Regions from separate parts of the Desulfocurvus sp. DL1XJH-121 genome, predicted to be linked through region 1. Evidence: predicted binding sites of a transcription regulator. Region 1 holds the regulator's gene; each other region holds the start of a gene.
The links. The regulator sigma-54, encoded in region 1, starts transcription at its own class of promoters, with help from an activator protein. The targets are predictions, from matches to a motif close to CTGGCACGGNNNNTGCTT.

Region 1 (3,935 bases):
GCGAGGTCGAGGGCACCCGCGACGCCCAGGTGGAGGCCGTGTTCTTCACCCCGGCGGACCAGGGCAAGGATTCCGGCAAGGAAGGGAAGAAGTAGTGTCCGTGCTCAGCGCCGAGGCGCTTCTCAAGCGGTACGGCCAGCGCGAGGTGGTGCACGACATCGGCCTCAACGTGGAGCAGGGCGAGGTCGTGGGCCTCTTGGGCCCCAACGGCGCGGGCAAGACCACCACGTTCTACATGCTGGTGGGCCTGGTCAAACCCAACGGCGGGCACGTGCGCCTGGACGACCACGAACTGGCGGGCCTGCCCCTGCACGACCGGGCGCGCCTGGGCCTGTCCTACCTGCCTCAGGAGAGTTCGGTGTTCAGCAAGCTCTCCGTGCGCCAGAACCTGGAGATCATCCTGGAGCACACGCGCCTCACCCCGGCGGAGCAGAAGGCCAAGGCCGACTCCCTGCTCAGGGAGTTGGGCATCACCCGTCTGGCGGACCAGAAGGCCATGCACCTCTCCGGTGGCGAGCGGCGCAGGCTGGAGATCGCCCGGGCCCTGATCCTGGACCCCAAATTCATGCTTCTGGACGAGCCCTTCGCCGGCATCGACCCCATCGCCGTGGACGACATCCAGGGCATCGTGCGGGGATTGAAGGAGAAGGGTATTGGCGTTCTTATCTCCGACCACAACGTGCGCGAGACCCTGCGCATCTGTGACAGGGCCTATCTCGTGTACGAAGGCCGGATTATTCTGGCCGGCACCCCTGCGCAAATTATCGAAGACCCGAAGGCGAGAAAAGTCTATCTCGGCGAAGGCTTCAGTCTCTAAGATCTTGTTTTCACATTTCTAAATTTACATTCAAAAACCTTGCCATCGGTGTTGCAAGGTTCGACGGACTATGGCATGGTCACCCTGCGTCCGGGTCTGGAGCGTTCGGTATTTCACATTCGGCTCACGGCGCGGCAGCCCGGGGGGTTTCCCGGGCGCCTTTGAGTGAACCGCGGGCATACTCCGCATAGGGAAGGCGTACTCCTCGATATGGGACTTGAACTCAGACAGCAACTCAAGCTTTCTCAGCAGCTGGTCATGACCCCCCAGCTGCAGCAGGCCATCAAGCTGCTGCAGCTCTCGCGCCTGGAACTGGTGGACATGGTCCAGCAGGAGCTGCTGGAGAACCCCCTGCTGGAGGAAAAGCCCGAGGAGATGTCCGAGGAGGCCCGCGAGGCCGTCCAGGACCGCGCCGAGACGCCGTCCGAGACCCGCGGGGATTCCGAGCCCGTGAACGTGGAGCAGGAGCTCATCAAGAGCGCCGAGTGGGAAAGCTACCTCGGCGAGTTCTCCTCCACGGCCAAACAGGTCCAGATGCGGGAGTACGAGACGCCGGAGGAGGGCATGTCCTTTGAGGCGCGCCTGTCCTCCAAGCCGTCCCTGGAAAGCCATCTGGACTGGCAGCTCAGGCTCTCCGACTTCACCCCCGAGGAAGCCGCCGTGGGCGAGGTCGTCATCGGCAACCTCGACGGCCTGGGCTACCTGCGCGCCGAAACCGACGAACTGGCCGAATTTTGCGGGGTCTCCCCCCAGGTGGTGGAATCCGTTATCCTGCGCATGCAGCGTTTCGACCCCCTGGGCGTGGCCTCGCGCTCCCCGCGCGAATGCCTGCTGGTGCAGATGGACGCCCTGGGCCTGGACGACCCCATTCTCGTCTCCCTGGTCTCCGACCACCTGGAGGACCTGGAGAAGCGCCGCTACAAGCCCATCGCGCGCAAGTTCAAGCTTTCCATGGACGAGCTCAAGGCGTACCTGGACGTCATCAAGAGCCTGGCCCCCATGCCCGGGTCTTCCTTCGCTGGCAGCGAGCCGCAGTACGTCTCCCCCGACGTGTTCGTGTACGAGTACGACGGCGAGTTCGTCATCGTGCTCAACGAGGACGGCATGCCCCGGCTGCAGATCAGCCCCTACTACGTGGACGCGGTCAAGACCCGCAGCTCCAACGAGAAGGAGTACATGCAGGACCGCATGCGCTCGGCGGTCTGGCTGATGAAGAGCCTCTACCAGCGCCAGCGCACCCTGTACAAGGTCATGGAGAGCATCGTGCGCTTCCAGGGCGAGTTCTTCCGCCACGGTGTCCGCAAGCTCAGGCCTCTGATCCTCAAGGACGTGGCCGACGACATCGAGATGCACGAGTCCACCATCAGCCGCATCACCACCAGCAAGTACGTGTCCACGCCCCACGGCGTGTTCGAGCTGAAGTTCTTCTTCAACAGCGCCCTGGACCTGGACGACGGCAGCCAAGTTGGCAGCGAGTCCGTGAAGGCCATGATCAAGGATTTCATCGACAAGGAGGACCCGCGCAGGCCCCTGTCCGACGAAAAGCTGGCGGACATGCTCAAGGACGACCTGCAGATCAACATCGCCCGGCGCACCGTGGCCAAGTACCGCAGCGCACTGGGTATTCTTTCGTCCTCCAAGCGCAAACAGATTTTTTGATCTGCCCGCCTCCTGGTCCCTTTATTTTGGTTTGGTTTCGTCCTACACTGAAGATGACCGGGAATCCCCGGTGTTCTTCACCTCAAGTTAGGAGGACGCCCATGCAGATCAATTTCAACTTCAAGAATTTCGAACCCTCCGACCATCTGAAGAAGTACGCCAAGAATCGTTTCGAGAAGCTCTTCAAGTACGCAAGGACGGAAAACGCCTCCCTTCTGGTCAATCTGTCCGTGGACAAGTTCCGGCAAAAGGCCGATGTGGTTTTCACGGGAGACGATTTGAACCTGTCCGCCAACGAAGAGTCCGAGGATATGTATTCCACCGTGGACCTGGTGCTGGACAAGCTGGACGCCCAGGTGCGCAAGGCACGGGAAAAGGCCAAGGACATCAGGCGCAAGCGCGGATCCGTGCGCATGGACGTGATCAGCTTCTCCGATTCCGGAGAGGGCGAGCGCGTGCCCGCCATCCAGGCCACCGACTCCTACGAGCCCAAGCCCATGAACGTGGACGAGGCCGCCATGCAGCTGGAGTCCAAGGGCTATGAGTTTCTTGTTTTCCTCAACGCGGAGACCGATCGCGTCAACGTCATCTACAACCGCAAGAGCGGCGATTACGGTCTCATCGACCCTGGGATGTAGCGAATGAAGCTTGGAGATTTGCTGGATAAGGATTTGGTATTGCCCACACTCTCGGCCAGGACCAAGACTGAGGTCCTGGCCGAGCTTGTGGCTGCGGTGGCGCAGCGGGAGCAGGGCCTGGACCAGAAGGCCGCCCTGGCTGTGTTGCAGGAGCGCGAGAAGCTCGGCACCACGGGCATCGGGGACGGTATCGCCATCCCCCACGGGAAGCTCGAGAACATCGAGAACATCCTGGTGGCCGTGGGACGCAGCGAGGAGGGCGTGGAATTCGAGGCCCTGGACCACAAACCCTGCCGCATCTTCTTCCTGGTGCTCGCGCCGGAGCAGGTGGCCGGGATGCATCTGCGGGTTCTGGCCCACATCTCGCGCCTGCTCAAGGACGACCAGTTCCGCAAGGCCTTCCTCGTGGCGGACGACGCCGAGGATCTCTGGCGTCTGGTGAAGGGGGCCTAGGGGCATGGACGAACGGGGAGCGCAGGCGGCGGAAGCATCGACGTTTCCCGTCATCATCCTCACCGGGCTTTCCGGCGCGGGAAAGTCCACGGCCCTCAAGGTCTTCGAGGACCTGGGCTTCCTCACCGTGGACGGCCTGCCGCCCACGGTCATCCCCGAGATGGTCGGCCTGTTCGTCCGCGAGCCGCACATGTCCCACCGGGGCCTGACCCTGGGCCTGGACGTGCGGGTCGAGAATTTCAAGGCCCAGTGGGAGGCCATGCTCTCCCGGCTGCGGGAGATGGGCGTCACGCCCCGCGTGGTGTTCGTGGAATGCAGCGCCCCCGTGCTGCTGCGGCGCTATGCGGCCACCAGGCGGCCCCATCCCC
Region 2 (3,935 bases), on a different contig from region 1:
CGGGTTTCCTGGGGCAGAGGCGATCTGAAGCCCGCGCGTCTCTCTGGGGCGCGGGAAAATGCACATCCAACACCAGGAAGGCGACATGGCGGCCAAATCCAAGTACGTGGTCATCTACGAATGGCTGTCCCAACAGATTGCCAGCAAACGCTACCTACCGGGAGACAAGCTCCCCGGAGAGGTTGAACTGGCCGAACAGTTCGGCGTGCACCGCATGACGGTCCGCCAAGCCATCAACAAGCTGGTCAACGACCATCTGGTGGTGCGCAAGCGCAGCCAGGGAACCTTCCTGCTCTCCACGGAGCGGCCCGTGCTGACCCGCTCTCTGGGCTCCATCTCCACCTACCACGACGACATCGTGAAGGCCGGTCTCAAGCCGTGCTACAAGACCCTGGAAGCCGTGATCGTTCCGGCGGACGACCGCGTGGCGTCCCTGCTGTGCCTGGCTCCGGGAACCGACGTGGTCTATCTGCAGCGCCTGATGCTCGCCAGCGGCGTGCCCCTGGTCCTGGAACAGAGCTACCTGCCTTCGGCCCTGTTTCCCGACCTGCTCACGCGGCCTCTGGAGACCATGCTCTACAGGATATTGAGCAGGGACTATGGCATGAGCCTGAAGTCCTCGCGCACGGAGATCGGGGCGATCATTCCCTCCGTGCAGGAAAGGAAACGGCTGAAGATAGACCAGGACTGCCCCTGCCTCTGGGCCGAGGGCGTGGTCTTCAAGGAGGACGGGCAGCCTGTGGAGTTCTCGCGGGCCCTGTTCAGGGGGGACAAGTACCGGTTCAAATGCGACATCGGCAGGTACGTGTGCGAGGAGATCGTACAGGCCGCCCCGCCAAGGGACCAGGCACCCCAAGTCGAAACCGAGGCCCGCGGCCGGTCCTGACCCGGCCCCTAACGGATGAGAACAAGCCCCGACCGAACGGCCGGGGCTTTTGTCGTCAGTGCGTCCGGGACGTGTGCGCCGCGAGTTCGGCCACCTCGTGGGCCATGAGCGGGCGCTCCATGGCCTGGGAGGCCTGCTGCACGGCCTTGGTCAGCGCGGCGATGTTCCCGGGGTTGCCCGCCGTGCCCAACAGGCCCAGGGCGGCGCTCACCGCGGCCCGGCCGCTCTTGGCGCCGAAGCCGAAGCGCCGGGCCTCGGGGGACGCGCCCACGGCCTCGGGCGGGAAGGGCTCGTACAGGGCCGGGGCCTTGACCAGACCGTCCACGTGCAGCCCCGATTCGCAGGCGAAAATGTCGCGCCCGCAGATGGGCTTGTTGCGCGGCACCGCGATGTCCGCCGCCGCCTCCACCAGGGTGCACGCACCGCGCACGGCCTCCAGGTCGTAGCACTGCACGTCCCGGCTGAGGGTCATGAACGAGGCCACTTCCTCCAGCCTGGAGATGCCCGTGCGCTCGCCGATGCCCAGCACGGTCACGTCGGCGTAGTCCGCGCCGGACTCCAGGGCCGTGACCGCGTTGGCCGTGGCCATGCCGAAATCGTCGTGGCAGTGCACCGCGATATCCCCGTGGTACACCTCGCGCAGGGCGGCGATGACCTCGCGCAGGGCCATGGGCGTGTACATGCCCACGGTGTCCGCGATGCGGATGCGCTCCGCCCCCAGCTCGCCCGCGCGCCTGGCCACGGCCAGCATGTAGTCGAAGTCCGCGCGCGAGGCGTCCTCCAGACCGATGGACACGTACTTGAAGCCCCGGTTGCGGGCCAGGGGGATCAGCTCGCGCAGCTTGTCCAGCACCCGCTGGCGGGTGGTGCCCAGCCTGGTGCCCAGATGCGCGTCGGAAATGGGCACGCCCATGCTCAGGCGGTCCGCGCCGGTGCGCGCGGCGAAATCGATGTCCTCGGCCTTGAGCCGCGCCCAGATGGACAGGGCCGACTCGCCCACCAGGCCCTTGGCCCAGCCCACCAGATCCTCAAGGCCCTCCTGCCCGGCCCATCCGGCCTCGATCTCCTCGACCCTGGCCGAGGCCAGCGCCCGGACCAGTTCGCGGCGGTCGGCGTTGCTGAAGTCCACTCCGTATGTCTGTGCGCCCTCGCGCAGGGTGGTGTCGATGAGCATGCGTGTCTCCTTGGGGATGAGCGTTCATGTGTGACGCCCTCTTATGAGCATATCCTATGCCATAGATTACAAATCAATAATTACAGCTGGATAAGGAAAAATCGACAGATTTCGCACCCACGACGAAAGCCTACATTTTTTGTCGGCCAGGACATTTTTGTCCATCCGGCTGTGTAGGTTTGTATTCTTTACCCTGGTGCGAGTTTCCTTAAATAGCCTTGCAAAACCAAGTGGTTATCTATGGCTTTTCAGTTTGGCACGCACGTTGCCTTGTCCGCACAAACACTGACGGGCACCCCCCCATCAACAAAACGGAGGACAAAGCAATGCGCAAGATCGCCATTTACGGAAAGGGCGGCATCGGTAAATCCACCACTACCCAGAACACCGTGGCCGGCCTGGCCACCATGGGCCGCAAGGTCATGATCGTGGGCTGCGACCCCAAGGCCGACTCCACCCGCCTGATGCTCGGCGGCCTGGCCCAGAAGTCCGTGCTCGACACCCTGCGCGACGAGGGCGAGGACGTGGAGCTGGAAGACATTCGCAAGCCCGGCTTCGGCGACACCTGGTGCGTGGAATCCGGCGGCCCCGAACCCGGCGTGGGCTGCGCCGGCCGAGGCATCATCACCTCCATCAACATGCTCGAGTCCCTGGGTGCCTACGAGGAGAGCGAGGGCCTGGACTACGCCTTCTACGACGTCCTCGGCGACGTGGTCTGCGGCGGTTTCGCCATGCCCATCCGCGACGGCAAGGCCGAGGAGATCTACATCGTCTGTTCCGGCGAGATGATGGCCATGTACGCGGCCAACAACATCTGCAAGGGCATCATGAAGTACGCCCAGTCCGGCTCCGTGCGCCTGGGCGGCCTGATCTGCAACTCCCGAAACGTGGATAACGAGAAGGAGATGATCCAGGAGCTGGCCAAGAAGCTCGGCACCCAGATGATCTACTTCGTGCCCCGCGACAACGACGTGCAGCGCGCCGAAATCAACCGCAAGACCGTCATCGAATGGGATCCCACCGTGGGTCAGGCCGACCACTACCGCGCCCTGGCCAAGGCCATCGACGAGAACACGTTGTTCGTCGTCCCCACCCCGCTGGAGATCGAGGACCTGGAGCAGCTGCTCATGGACTACGGCCTGATGGCCGCCTAACTCGGCGTTCAACTCAGATAAATCACAGGAGAAAATACTATGATGATCATGGTCAGAGCCATTGTCAGGCCCGAAAAGGCGGACGACGTCCTCGCGGCGCTCATGGATGCGGGGTTCCCGGCCGTCACCAAGTATTCCGTGGCCGGACGCGGCAAGCAGCGCGGCATCAAGATCGGCGAGATCACCTATGACGAGATTCCCAAGACCATGCTCATGAGCGTGGTCAAGGCCGAGGACAAGGACTTCGTCATCGAGACCGTCATGCAGGCCGCCCGCTCGGGCAAGAAGGGCGCTTTCGGCGACGGCAAGATCTTCGTCACCGAGGTCGAGGACGTCTACACCATCAGCTCCGGCGTGTGCGACACGGCCGTGGCCGAGGAAGGAGCCCCGGCATGAAGGAAGTCATCGCAGTCGTGCGCATGAACATGATGAACCGCACCAAGGCGGCCCTGACCGAAGCCGGCGTGGACGCGTTCTTCGCCAGCGAGGCCCAGGGGCGCGGCAAGGGCCTTGTGGACAGCAAGGTCCTGGAGGGCGCGGGCGCGGGTCACGAGGAGGCCGTGGCGCTGCTGGGCGAGCGCGGCAAGCTCTACTCCAAGCGCATCGTCTCCGTGGTGGCGCCGGACTCCGACGTCAAGGACGTGGTCCAGGCCCTCATCGAGGCCAACAAGACCGGCAGGCCCGGCGACGGCAAGATCTTCGTCGTGCCGGTGAAGGACGC
Region 3 (3,935 bases), on a different contig from region 1:
TCCAGAACGTCATCGCCTGCATTGAGCATATCGCCCCGCCCGAGGGGCAGGCCGACTGGGACAACAGCGGCGTGCAGATAGCGGGCCTGTGCGAGGACGTGGCGCGCCTGGCCGTGACCATCGACCCCTCGCCCCGGGCCGTGGCCGCCGCCCTGGACTGGGGCGCGGACATGGTGCTCACGCACCATCCCCTGTACCGCAGCCCGCTGCCTCTGTCGCGCCCCGGCTATTTCCTGGACACGGCGCGCGCCGTCCTGTCCGCCGGGGCTTGGCTGTACGCGGCGCACACGTCCCTGGACGTGCAGAGCGCCGGGCCCGCGGGCTGGCTGGCCCGGGAGCTGGGGCTGGCCCATTGCGCGGTCCTGGAACCCACGGACCCGGGCGACCCGGGCGCGGGCTTCGGCCTGGCCGGGGCTCTGCCCGAGGCCATGCCCTGGAAAGACTTTGCCGTGCGCCTCGGCCAGGCCGTGGAGCGCGATTTTTGGACCCTGTCGGGCGAGACCCCGCAGACCGTCGGCCGCGTGGCCTATTGCACGGGCTCGGGATCCTCGCTCATGGACGCGGCCGCCCTCGCGGGGGCGGACGTCTTCGTCACCGGAGACATGAAATACCACCAGGCCCTGGAATCCCCGCAGTTCACCGTGGACGTGGGGCATTTCTCCCTGGAGGAACGCATGACCCGGGAGTTGGCGGATCTCGTGGCGGACCAACTGGGCAAGGAAGGCGTGAAGGTGCGCTTCTTCCCCGGCCTGGAGCCCTTCACGGTCCACCGGCCCGTTAAAATTTGACCCGTCGCCCCCGCGGGGGCGCGCCGAACCCCCCGCCCGCATTCGGGCGAACCAAGGGAGGAAACCCCGTTGAGCATGTATCTCGAACAAATCGAACAACTCGTGGTCCTGCAGAAAGTGGACGACGAGATCGTCGGCCTGGAGGCCGAGCTGGAAAATCTGCCCAAGGAGCTGGCCGAGCTGGAAACCAAGAGCGAAAACTTCGCCAACCGGCTGGCCCAGTTCGACGAGAAGATCGATATCCTGAAGACCCAGCAAAGGCGCCTCGACTCCGAGATCGAGGACAACTCCTCCATGATCAAAAAGAGCAAGAACAAGCTCATGCTGGCGGGCAACACCCGCGAGTATCACGCCATGATGCGTGAGATGGACAACATGGAGAAGGTCAACCGCATGCGCGAGGAAGAGCGCGTGGCCCTGGCCGAGGAGCTGGAGCGCCAGACCGGCCTGCGCGCCGAGGTGTCCGCCGAGGCCGAGGAGCTCTCGGCCAAGTTGGAGGAATACCAGACCGGCATCAAGAAGCGCAGCGCCGCCGCCAAGAAGCGCCTGGCCACCCTGTCCAAGAAACGGGAGACCGCCTGCGCCGTGGTGCCCAAGCCCGTGCTCGGCCGCTACGAGTTCATCCGCTCGCGCATCTACCATCCGGTCATCGTGCCCGTGGTGGACGGCGTCTGCAGCGGCTGCAACATCCGCATCCCCCCGCAGATATTCATCGACCTGCAGAAGGGCGAGCAGATCATCAGCTGCCCCAACTGCCAGCGCCTGACCTACTGGTGCGAGCACTTCGAGGACAAGGAAGCCGCCCCCACCTCCCAGGCCGCCGCCAAGGAGGCCGCCGAGGCCAAGACCGATGCCCTGCTGGAGGCCGAAGCCGAAGCCCAGGCCGAGATCGAGGCCGACGAGGAATAGACTGGACTGCGGCCCCTCGAGGCCTTAGAGGATATTTGGGAGCCGGACAGGCCATCGCCGCGCCCCTTTTGGGGCGGGGAGGAAAGTCCGGGCTCCGCAGGGCGGGACGCTGGATAACGTCCAGGAGGGGCGACCCTCGGAAAGTGCCACAGAGAACAGACCGCCCGCCAGCTTGGCGGGTAAGGGTGAAACGGTGGGGTAAGAGCCCACCAGCGGCCATGGCGACATGGCCGGCTTGGTAAACCCCGTCCGGAGCAAGGCCAAATAGGAAGGCGATCGAGGCCGGCTCGGCCGATGCCTTCGGGTAGGCTGCTTGAGGCCGCGGGCAACCGCGGTCCTAGAGGAATGATGGCCGCCCCGCGCAAGCGGGGAACAAAACCCGGCTTATCGTCCGGCTCCCATTCATCAGCGACGGGCGCGCCGCGGGCATCCGCCCCGGCGCGCCCGACCTTTTCAGGGCTTGCGGGCCGTGCCCGGAAGCGGATACCATCGGCCGAAGACCTCATGGAGCGACAATGACCACCTGGGCCGTACTCCTGGCCGCCGGAAGCGGCACGCGCATGGCCGCCGCCGGGCTGCCGCGCAGCAAGCAATTCCTCATCTGGCGGGGCCTGCCCCTGTACTGGCAGGGCGCAAGCGTCCTGGCCCGCGTGGCGCGGATCTCCGGGCTGGTGCTGGTGTTTTCGCCCGACCAGTTCGAGACCGCGCGCGCCGAGGCCGAGGACCTGGCCAGGGACCATCCCCTGCGCCTGCCCTGGCGCTTCGCCGTGGGCGGGGAGCGCAGGCAGGACTCCGTGCTGAACGCCCTGGCCGCCCTGCCCGGCGACTGCGACCGGGTGCTGGTGCACGACGCGGCGCGGCCCTTCGCCTCCGCCGCCCTGGCCGCGCGCCTGTTGGACGCCCTGGACCTAGGCGCGCGGGCCGTGGTGCCCGCCGTGGCCGTGGCCGACACGGTGAAGCGCGTGGTCCCCGGCGGCGCGGGGGCCGAGGTGGTGGCCGAGACCCTGCCCCGGGTCGAACTGCGCGCCGTGCAGACGCCCCAGGCCTTCGACCTCGCGCTCCTCAGGCAGGCCCACGCCTTTTGCGGGGAGCGCGGCCTGGCCGTCACGGACGACGCCTCCATGATCGAGGCCATGGGCGCGGAGGTGGCCGTGGTCCCGGGCGAGGAGACCAACAAGAAGATCACCACACCGGAGGACCTGGCCATGCTGGCGAGCGACGAGCCCGCTCCCCTGCCCGTGACGGGCTGGGGCTACGACGTGCACAAGTACGGGCCGGGCAGGCCCATGGTGCTGGGCACCGTGCCCATCCCGGGCGGGCCCGAGGTCCAGGCCCACTCCGACGGCGACGTGCTGCTGCACGCCCTGGCCGACGCGCTGCTGGGCTGCCTGGGCCGGGGCGATATCGGCGAGCATTTCCCGGACACGGACCAGCGCTACAAGGGCATCCAGTCCTCGGTGCTGGTCAACGAGGTCCTGGCCATGGCCCGCGAGGACGGCCTGCGCCTGACCCACGCGGACCTGACCCTGGTCTGCCAGACCCCGCGCCTGTCCCCGTACAAGGAGCAGATCCGCGACGCCGTGGCCAGGCTCCTGGTCCTTGACAAGGGCCGCGTGAACGTCAAGGCCACCACCGAGGAGGGCCTGGGCTTCACGGGCAGCGGCCAGGGCATCAAGGCCGTGGCCTGCGTCACGGGCCTCGCGCGGGGCTGAACCCCGGCGGCGCGGGCCCTCGGGCTTTGACGGCCCCGGGCAATTGATGCATTATCCCTACCCCCGCGCCACGGACTGGAGCGCCCCGTGGATGCGACGATAAAGCTCAACGAACACAGTACCCTACAACTCAAGTCGGCCGAAGGGGCCGCCGGACACGGAGAGAACCGGATGCAGATCTACAACACCATGACCCGTCGCAAGGAAGAATTCATCCCCCAGGAGCCAGGACGCGTGCGCATGTACGTCTGCGGCATCACCGCCTACGACTACTGTCACATCGGCCACGCCCGCTCCGCGGTGGTCTTCGACGTGCTGGTGCGCTACCTGCGTTCCCTGGGCCTCGACGTGACGTTTGCCCGCAACTTCACCGACGTGGACGACAAGATCATCAACCGCGCCAACGAAAACGGCGAGGACCCCAGAGAACTGGCCGAGCGCTTCATCCAGGCCTTCTACGAGGACATGGACCGCCTGAACATCGTGCGCGCGGACATCGAGCCCAAGTGCACCGAGCACATCCCCG
Region 4 (3,935 bases), on a different contig from region 1:
CCGAGTGCGGCGAGGGCCTGGGCCACGCGGTCCTCAAGGGCAAGGAGCTGTACCTGGACAACATGGAGGGCGAATAGCCCAGGGCGAATAGCCCGTTGCCATACGCCGCCCGCGTGGTTACTACTATCCCCGAACCCGAGCGCCAAAGGAGCCGATATGGAAGTTCCCGTGATCCGCAATATTCTCGAGGCCAACGACCGCATCTCCGACGAACTCAAGAAGATGTTCCGCATCAACAAGGTGCTGGTGCTGAACCTCATCAGCTCGCCCGGCTCGGGCAAGACCTCCACCCTGGAGCGGACCCTCACGGACCTCTCCGGCGAATTCAAGATGGCCGTCATCGAAGGCGACATCTTGACGGACAACGACGCCCGCCGCGTGGCCGCCACCGGGGCCCAGGCCGTGCAGATCAACACCGACGGCGCCTGCCACCTGGACAGCTCCATGGTCCTGGAGGCCCTGGGCTCCATCGACATGAAGGGCCTGGACATCCTGTTCGTGGAGAACGTGGGCAACCTGGTCTGCCCGGCAGAATTCGAGGTCGGCGAGGACCACAAGATCTCCCTCTTGTCCGTGCCCGAGGGCGACGACAAGCCCGAGAAATACCCCCTGCTGTTCTCCGAGTCCGCGGTGATGCTGCTGAACAAGGTGGACCTTCTGCCCTACGTGGACTTCGACATGGAGCGCGCCAAGCGCTTCGCCACGGCCCTGAACAAGGGCATCGCCATCTTCCCCATCTCCTGCCGCACGGGCGAAGGCCTGGACGGCTGGTACGACTGGCTGCGGACCGAGGTGAAGGAGAAGAAGGGCCTGTAGGACTAATCAATAAAATTCCTTAGTTCAGGCTGTTCAGAAATGTACGAGTGCAAGGCGCAAGGGAAATCCAAGACCGACGCGTATTCAACATACGCGAGGGTTTGGATTTTCCGCAGCAACGCAGCAATCGTGCGTTTATGGGCAGCCTGAGGGCGCGATATGGCGATTCCCAAGCAACTCCCCTGTGAGACCATCCTGGCCGGCATCGCGGACGGCGTGTTCACGGTGGACCTGGACTGGAACATCACCTCCTTCAACGAGGCGGCCAGCCACATCACGGGCGTGCCCGCGTCCGAGGCCCTGGGCAGCAAGTGCTGGGACGTGTTCCACTCCAGCCTCTGCGACGGCCAGTGCGCGCTGAAGGCCTGCGTGGGCGGGGCCCCGGCCGTGAGCGGCAAGTCCATCTTCATCGTGCGCACCGACGGGGAGAAGGTGCCCGTGTCCATCTCGGCCGCGCCCCTGCACGACGAGGCGGGCAAGCTCATCGGCGGGGTGGAGTCCTTCCGCGACCTCTCGGATATCCACCGCCTGCGCCGCGAGGTGGAGCGCTCCCACACCTTCGAGGACATCGTGGGCAAGAGCCCGGCCCTGGAGAAAATCTTCGCCATCCTGCCCCAGGTGGCGCGCTCCGACGCCACGGCCCTGATCCTGGGCGACTCGGGCACGGGCAAGGAACTCTTCGCCCGGGCCCTGCACAACCTTTCGGACCGCGCCTCGGCCCCCTTCGTGGCCGTGAACTGCGGGGCCCTGCCCGAAACGCTGCTGGAGAGCGAGCTCTTCGGCTACAAGGCCGGGGCCTTCACCGACGCCAAGCGCGACAAGCCCGGCCGCTTCCAGCAGGCCAAGGGCGGGACCATCTTCTTGGACGAGATCGGGGACATGCCCATGCCCCTGCAGGTCAAGCTGCTCAGAGTGCTGCAGGACAAGAGCTACGAGCCCCTGGGCGCGGTGCGCAGCGAAACCACGGACGCGCGCGTGGTAGCGGCCACCAACCACGACCTCCAGGCCCTGGTGGCCGAAGGCCGCTTCCGCCAGGACCTCTACTACCGCCTGAACGTGGTGCAGCTGCGCCTGCCGTCCCTGGCCGAACGCCGCGAGGACGTCCCGCTGTTGGTGAACCACGTGATCCGCCGCCTGAACGCGGTGCAGGGCAAGGACATCGAGGGCGTGTCCGAGGACGTCATGGCCCTGTTCATGCGCCATTCCTTCCCGGGCAACGTGCGCGAACTGGAGAACATCCTGGAGTTCGCGGCCATCCTCTGCCCCTCGGGGTTCATCCAGGTGGAGCACCTGCCCGAGCAGATGCAGCCCGCCGGGCGCTCCATGGACCTGGACAGGCCCTGCTCCGAGCCCATGACCCTGGAGGAGGCCAAGTGCCGCGCGGTGCTGGCGGCCATCCAGCGCAACGGCGGCCGCCGCATGGCCGCCTGCCGCGAGCTGGAAATCTCCAAGGACACCCTGCGCCGGACCCTGGCGCGCTGTGAAAAGTTGGGCCTGAAATAAGCCTGCCGCCTCTTTGAATGGGCGCGTTTCGCGTCCACCTAGTTCAACCCTCATATTCTATCTTGCTGCAATAAAACGGTTTCTTTTCTGGCACCGCTTATGCTTAGCCTCTCCCTGCCCGGGCGCACCCCTGCCCCGGGCCAAGAACAAGGAGACTGACGCATGCTGCTGTGCCTGGCCTGCTATGGCGACCGCCTGGCATCCCTGGCCGAGAACGCCGACCAGTACCGCCTGTACCGCGTACAGGACGGCCACGCCGAGCCCGAGGGCGGCATCGCGCCCCCGGACCGCGACCCGGCCTCTTTGGCCCGGGCCATGGCCGCCTGCGGGGTGCGGGAGTTCGTGTGCGGCGGCATCACCGGCTGCTGCCGCCGCCACCTGGAGATCACGGGCGTGCGCGTCCGGCCCTGGGTCAGCGGCGACGTGGACGAGGTCCTGGCCGCCTGGAACGCGGGCGGCCTGGAGGCCCTGTCCATGCCCGGATGCGGCGGCCCGCGCTGCGACCAGCCCGGCCTGGGCCGGGGCTGCGGCGGCATGCGCAACCGCAACCAATCATGCGCCCGAGGGGCCGGACAGCGCCCCGGGGGCCGAAAATGGGAGACCAAGTCATGAAAATCGCCATCACCAGCCAGGGCCAGGGCCTCGACAGCGCCCTGGATTCCCGGTTCGGCAGGGCCGCCGGCTTCGTCCTGGTGGACACCGAGACCGGGGAGACCGGCTATGCGGACAACGACCAGAACATGCAGCTGGCCCAGGGCGCGGGCATCCAGGCCGCCCAGAACGTGGCCGCCACGGGCGCCAAGGCCGTGGTCACCGGCCACGTGGGCCCCAAGGCCTACCTGGCCCTGAACAAGGGCGGCATCGCCATCTACTTCTGCGACTCGGGCACCGTGGCCGAGGCCCTGGCGGCCTACAAGGCCGGGACCCTTTCCCAGGCCCAGGGGCCGGACAAGGACGGCCACTGGTAAGCCGAGCGCGAACACCCAAACAAGGGATCGACATGAGAATCGCCATTGCCAGCGGCAAGGGCGGCACGGGCAAGACCACCGTGGCCGCGAACCTTGCCGCTCATATCGCGGGCCTGGGCCAGAGCGTCGCCGTCGCGGACTGCGACGTGGAGGAGCCCAACCTGCACCTGTTCCTGCCGCCCGACATCGCCGCGACCGAGAGCGCGGGCGTGCCCGTGCCCATTGTGGACGAGGCGGCCTGCACGGGCGACGCCTGCGGCGTGTGCGTGCGCGAATGCCGCTTCAAGGCCCTGATCCTCATGGCCGGGGAGGTCATGGTCTTTCCGGAGCTGTGCCACGGCTGCGGCCTGTGCTCCCTGGCCTGCCCCGAGGACGCCATCAGCGAGGGCCGACGCGACATCGGCGAGGTGCGCACCGGGACGGCCCGGGGCATGTCCTTCGCCGACGGCCTGCTGCGCATCGGCGAGGCCATGGCCCCGCCCCTCATCGAGGAGGTCAAGAAGCGCCTGCCCGGGGCCGCTGTGGAGCTCATCGACTGCCCGCCGGGCACGTCCTGCCCGGTGATCAAGGCCCTGGACGGAGCGGATCTCGCCATCCTGGTCACGGAGCCCACGCCCTTCGGCCTGCACGACCTGGACCTGGCCGTGC

Region 2: nifH (nitrogenase iron protein) is a predicted target of sigma-54. The motif match lies at 2,314-2,331, and genes of this name have one in related genera.
Region 3: ispD (2-C-methyl-D-erythritol 4-phosphate cytidylyltransferase) is a predicted target of sigma-54. The motif match lies at 1,980-1,997, and genes of this name have one in related genera.
Region 4: ACYYG1_RS15110 (NifB/NifX family molybdenum-iron cluster-binding protein) is a predicted target of sigma-54. The motif match lies at 2,407-2,424, and genes of this name have one in related genera.

What each region holds. Positions count from the first base shown of each region.
Region 1 is NZ_JBTVWW010000007.1:27,823-31,757, forward strand. Features, by position in the region: gene ACYYG1_RS06540 (LptA/OstA family protein) at 1-95, shown strand, start outside; gene lptB (LPS export ABC transporter ATP-binding protein) at 95-817, shown strand; gene rpoN (RNA polymerase factor sigma-54) at 1,028-2,476, shown strand; gene hpf (ribosome hibernation-promoting factor, HPF/YfiA family) at 2,578-3,114, shown strand; gene ACYYG1_RS06560 (PTS sugar transporter subunit IIA) at 3,118-3,567, shown strand; gene rapZ (RNase adapter RapZ) at 3,572-3,935, shown strand, end outside.
Region 2 is NZ_JBTVWW010000002.1:90,773-94,707, reverse strand. Features, by position in the region: gene ACYYG1_RS01920 (GntR family transcriptional regulator) at 86-886, shown strand; gene ACYYG1_RS01915 (LeuA family protein) at 942-2,060, opposite strand; gene nifH (nitrogenase iron protein) at 2,387-3,214, shown strand; gene ACYYG1_RS01905 (P-II family nitrogen regulator) at 3,254-3,610, shown strand; gene ACYYG1_RS01900 (P-II family nitrogen regulator) at 3,607-3,935, shown strand, end outside.
Region 3 is NZ_JBTVWW010000006.1:17,220-21,154, reverse strand. Features, by position in the region: gene ACYYG1_RS05765 (Nif3-like dinuclear metal center hexameric protein) at 1-788, shown strand, start outside; gene ACYYG1_RS05760 (zinc ribbon domain-containing protein) at 864-1,697, shown strand; RNA gene rnpB (RNase P RNA component class A) at 1,736-2,100, shown strand; gene ispD (2-C-methyl-D-erythritol 4-phosphate cytidylyltransferase) at 2,213-3,409, shown strand; gene cysS (cysteine--tRNA ligase) at 3,581-3,935, shown strand, end outside.
Region 4 is NZ_JBTVWW010000026.1:33,568-37,502, reverse strand. Features, by position in the region: gene ACYYG1_RS15125 (hydrogenase maturation nickel metallochaperone HypA/HybF) at 1-77, shown strand, start outside; gene hypB (hydrogenase nickel incorporation protein HypB) at 157-816, shown strand; gene ACYYG1_RS15115 (sigma-54 interaction domain-containing protein) at 976-2,319, shown strand; gene ACYYG1_RS15110 (NifB/NifX family molybdenum-iron cluster-binding protein) at 2,482-2,931, shown strand; gene ACYYG1_RS15105 (NifB/NifX family molybdenum-iron cluster-binding protein) at 2,928-3,287, shown strand; gene ACYYG1_RS15100 (ATP-binding protein) at 3,320-3,935, shown strand, end outside.